2 regions of the Streptomyces sp. NPDC043867 genome follow, and region 2 is predicted to be linked to the other one. Evidence: riboswitches for the same ligand, from Rfam matches in the RefSeq annotation. Region 2 holds a riboswitch; the other holds the start of a gene.
What was found. A riboswitch is a leader RNA that binds a small molecule or an ion and turns the genes downstream of it on or off. The one in region 2 is predicted to bind glycine.
Positions count from the first base shown of each region.

Region 1: linked by a shared signal. The riboswitch ahead of gcvT (glycine cleavage system aminomethyltransferase GcvT) and the one ahead of gcvP (aminomethyl-transferring glycine dehydrogenase) in region 2 are both predicted to bind glycine.

Region 1 covers NZ_JBWKDS010000007.1:236,094-238,473, forward strand. Annotated here, with positions in the region: gene AC069T_RS09960 (enhanced serine sensitivity protein SseB) at 1-300, opposite strand, end outside; gene AC069T_RS09965 (AAA family ATPase) at 368-1,042, opposite strand; glycine riboswitch at 1,235-1,332, shown strand; glycine riboswitch at 1,333-1,445, shown strand; gene gcvT (glycine cleavage system aminomethyltransferase GcvT) at 1,480-2,380, shown strand, end outside.
Region 2 covers NZ_JBWKDS010000024.1:9,642-12,021, forward strand. Annotated here, with positions in the region: gene AC069T_RS23290 (DNA polymerase IV) at 1-863, shown strand, start outside; gene AC069T_RS23295 (PRC-barrel domain-containing protein) at 788-1,156, opposite strand; glycine riboswitch at 1,273-1,367, shown strand; gene gcvP (aminomethyl-transferring glycine dehydrogenase) at 1,548-2,380, shown strand, end outside.

The sequences.
Region 1 (2,380 bases), on a different contig from region 2:
GGCGGGCGCGATCGTGTACGCCATGTGGGCACCGGCGACCTGGCGGAACTGCTCCTCCGAGCTGAAGACCGGGACGTACGCCTGCCCCTCGATCTCCAGCATGGGCAGGTCGAGCGGGCCGCTGTGCGGGCCGCCGCCGTTCGGCAGCGGGATCCACAGGAAGCTGCGGCCGAGGACCTCGACGATCCGGGCACCGGCCGACGGCACGCCGAGGGACGCGGAGAGGACCTCCTCCAGTTCGTTGCCTGGCCATCCGCCGTGCGGATGGGGGTGCGGGTACGCCTGTGCCGGGATGTCCATCTGTCTACCGCCTGCTGTGAACCGCTGTTCCGGCTGGAAACCCTAACCGGTGGGCGCGTACGGGGGGTCAGTCGCCGAAGTCGATCCGGCGCAGCACGTCCGCCGCCGCCCGGTCGATGAGGACCGCCGAGCCGCAGCCCTTCGGCAGATCCCCCTTCTCGACGGACCGCAGCAGCAGCCCGGCCGCCCGGCGGTGGCGGAGGAACGCGTAGCGCGAGACGCCGCGGCCGCGCTCGCGCTGGCCGTCCAGGGCGGTGTCCGGCGTGACGTCGAGGAGCAGCAGGTGCAGGGTGCCGCCCCGGCGGCGGGCCTCGCGGGCGAGCCAGCGGCGCACCCAGGTCTGTGTGCCGCAGTCGTGCACGACGACGCCGGCGCCCGAGCGCAGCGTGCGGTGCAGTCCGGTGTAGTGCGCGAGCCGGACGACGGGGCGGTAGAGCGCGTACGGCAGGAAGCGGGACAGGCGGGTGTCCCAGCGGTCGCGGGCGTCCTGGGAGTCGACGCGCGCGCCGCGCACGGCCCGGCGCATCAGCGTCGACTTGCCGCTGCCGGGCAGACCGGTCACCACGACGACGTCGGCGGCGCCGAAGGACAGGCCGTGCGGGCTGTGTCCCGCGCGCTCGCGCAGATCGCGGACGACGGGTCCCGGCATCGGTCCGCACGCCTCCCGGGCCGGGACACCGGGCTGTTCGGGCACCGCGAGTCCCGAACCCGTCGCGTACGCCGTGGTCCTATTCACCCTGATCGTCCTCCCCCTCGGATCCGGAGTCCCATCCCATTCGAGTGTAAAGAGAAGGTAATGCGGGACGCCTCTCGTTTCCGTCCTCGTCCTGCCACAGACCGGTCACAGGTCTTCCGCCGCCGGCCGGACGGGCCGCCCCTGCCGGGTTTCACGGATGCGTGCAATGATGTGCCCGCCAACTGCATACCGGCCGCTTGAATCCGCGCGGGAGAGTCCCGGGGCATCGGTCCCCGGGCGCCGAAGGAGCAAGTCCCTCCCTTGAATCTCTCAGGCCCCGATACCGCGCGGGCGAGGCACATCTGAAAAGCGGGCCGCTGACCAGTGGCTCCACCCACGGTGCAAGTCACGACCACCGGTTCGCCGGGTCGTGATGAACCTCTCAGGTTCCGATGACAGATGGGGAGGAACGACCTCGCCGTCATGCCTTGGGAGCCCCACCGATGAGCAGTAACGCCCCCCGTCACACCGCGCTCGACGCCCTGCACCGGTCGCTCGGCGCGACGATGACCGACTTCGCCGGCTGGGACATGCCCCTGCGCTACGGCTCCGAGCGCGACGAGCACCTCGCGGTGCGCACCCGGGCCGGTCTCTTCGACCTCTCCCACATGGGCGAGATCACGGTCACCGGACCGCAGGCCGCCGCCTTCCTGAACTTCGCCCTCGTCGGCAACATCGCCTCGGTCGGGGTCGGCCGCGCCCGCTACACGATGATCGTCCGCGCGGACGGCGGCATCCTCGACGACCTGATCGTGTACCGGCTCGGGGAGCAGGAGTACATGGTGGTCGCGAACGCCTCCAACGCCCAGGTGGTGCTGGACGCGCTGACGGAGCGGGCCGCCGGTTTCGACGCCGAGGTGCGCGACGACCGTGAGGCGTACGCGCTGATCGCGGTCCAGGGCCCGGAGTCCCCCGGCATCCTCAAGTCCCTCACCGACGCCGACCTCGACGGCCTCAAGTACTACGCGGGTCTGCCCGGCACGGTCGCGGGCGTCCCGGCGCTGATCGCGCGCACCGGCTACACCGGCGAGGACGGCTTCGAGCTGTTCGTGGCGCCGGCCGACGCCGAGAAGCTGTGGCAGGCGCTGACCGAGGCGGGAGCCCCGGCCGGGCTCGTCCCCTGCGGGCTGTCCTGCCGCGACACGCTCCGCCTGGAGGCGGGCATGCCGCTGTACGGGCACGAGCTGACGACGTCGCTCACCCCCTTCGACGCGGGCCTCGGACGGGTCGTGAAGTTCGAGAAGGAGGGCGACTTCGTGGGCCGGGAGGCCCTGTCCGCGGCCGCCGCCCGCGCGCAGGACGACCCGCCGCGCGTGCTCGTCGGGCTCGTCGCCGAGGGCCGCC
Region 2 (2,380 bases):
TGGTGCGGCTGGTGGGCAGGGCGCACGGGCACGCGCTGTACGCGATGGCGCTGGCGCACGACGAGCGGCCCGTGGTGGCCGAGCGGGAGGCGAAGTCGGTGTCGGTCGAGGACACCTACGAGGTGGACATCCATGACCGCGTGCGGGTCGCCGCGGAGGTGCGGCGGCTCGCCGACCGGTGTGTGCGGCGGCTGCGAGGCGCCGGGCGCTCGGGGCGGACCGTGGTGCTCAAGGTGCGGCGGTACGACTTCTCCACGCTGACCCGGTCCGAGACGCTGCGCGGGCCCACGGACGACCCCTCCGTGGTGCGCGAGGCCGCCGCCCGGCTGCTCGACGCGGTGGACACGACCGGCGGGGTGCGGCTGCTGGGCGTCGGGGTCACCGGGCTTGCCGACTACACGCAGGAGGACCTGTTCGCCCAGGCGCAGGCCGCCGCCGGGGAGCTCCTGGCGCAGGAGCAGGCCGAGGACGAGGGGGCGCGGGAAGCGGTCGGGGAGCCGGCCCGGCCGGCCGAGCGGCGCTGGCCCGCCGGGCACGACGTACGGCACGCCGAGTACGGGCACGGCTGGGTCCAGGGCAGTGGACTCGGGCGGGTGACCGTGCGGTTCGAGACGCCGTATTCGGAACCGGGGCGGGTGCGGACGTTCCGGACCGAGGATCCCGCGCTGGAGCCGGCGGACCCGCTGCCCCTGGTAGCGGGGGCCCCGGAGACCGCGGTCCCGGCGGAGGCCGCTTGGCCGGCGCCGGGCGGGACGGATGCGGAGGAGGTGTCCGGGGGGCGGGCCGGTCAGGCCTCGTCCGAACCGGCGAGCGTGCCGAAGTCGCGGTCCGTCGGGGGAGGGGACGCCAGGTCGAGCCCGTAGTGGTGGTACAGCTGGAGTTCCTGTTCCGGAGAGAGGTGGCGGCCGACACCGAAGTCGGGCGCGTCCTTGATGAGGGCCCGGTCGAAGGGGACCCGGAGCGTGCCCTCCACGACCTCGCTGGGCTCCAGCGGCACGAAGGCGTCCCGGCTGAACAGACCCGTGCGTATGGCCGCCCACTCGGGCATCCCGGTGGCGTCGTCGAGGTACACCTCGTCGACCGTGCCGATCTTGGTGCCCTTGCGGTCGAACGCCTTGCGGCCGATCAGGTTGCGCGGATCGATGTCGGTCTGCACGGGCCCTCCTCGTGGGCGCAAAACTCATCCGTAAGCACTACGAAAGAGCACATTCAGGAAGGTGGCCACTCGAAAGCCCGTGCGCTGTCCTCGCTGGTAGGCTGGCAAACGGCTGCTGACCCCGTGCGGGAGAGTCCTCCGGCGAGACCGGAGGCGCCGAAGGAGCAAATCCTCCCCGGAATCTCTCAGGCACACGTACCGCACGGACGAGGTCACTCTGGAAAGCAGGGCGGGTGTCGTCGGCTCCCGTCCTCACCGACGGTGAAAACCGGTTCGTCAGCCAAGGGCGGGCCGGTGAAGCTCTCAGGTTGAGATGACAGAGGGGGAGGCCGTCGGGGTACCCGCGTCGTGGTACCCCCCGAAGGTCGCGTCAGACCAGGAGGCCTCCGCAATGACCGCCCATCGCATTCCGCTCTCCGAGCTCGAACAGGGCATTCCCTTCGAGCAGCGCCACATCGGGCCCGACCACGAGGCCCAGGCCAAGATGCTCGCGCAGGTCGGATACGGCTCGCTCGACGAGCTGACGGCCGCCGCGGTGCCGGACGTCATCAAGAACGCCGATGCGCTCGAGCTGCCCGGAGCCCGCACCGAGGCCGAGGTCCTGACCGAGCTGCGCTCCCTCGCGGACCGCAACGAGGTACTCGACTCGATGATCGGCCTCGGCTACTACGGCACCTTCACGCCGCCGGTGATCCTGCGCAACGTCATGGAGAACCCGGCCTGGTACACCGCCTACACCCCCTACCAGCCGGAGATCTCGCAGGGCCGCCTGGAGGCGCTGCTGAACTTCCAGACCGTGGTCGCCGAGCTGACCGGCCTGCCGACGTCCGGCGCCTCGCTGCTCGACGAGGGCACCGCCGCCGCCGAGGCGATGGCGCTGTCCCGGCGCATGGGCAAGAACAAGAAGGGCCTCTTCCTCGTCGACGCGGACGCCCTCCCGCAGACCATCGCCGTCATCGAGACCCGCGCCGAGCCGACGGGCGCCGAGGTCGTGGTCGCCGACCTGAGCGCGGGCATCCCGGCCGACGTCGCCGGCCGGGAGATCAACGGCGTACTGGTCCAGTACCCGGGTGCCTCCGGTGCCGTACGCGACATCAAGCCCCTGATCGACCAGGCGCACGAGCTCGGCGCGGTGGTCACCGTCGCCGCCGACCTGCTCGCCCTGACCCTGCTCACGGCGCCCGGCGACCTCGGTGCCGACATCGCGGTCGGTACCACCCAGCG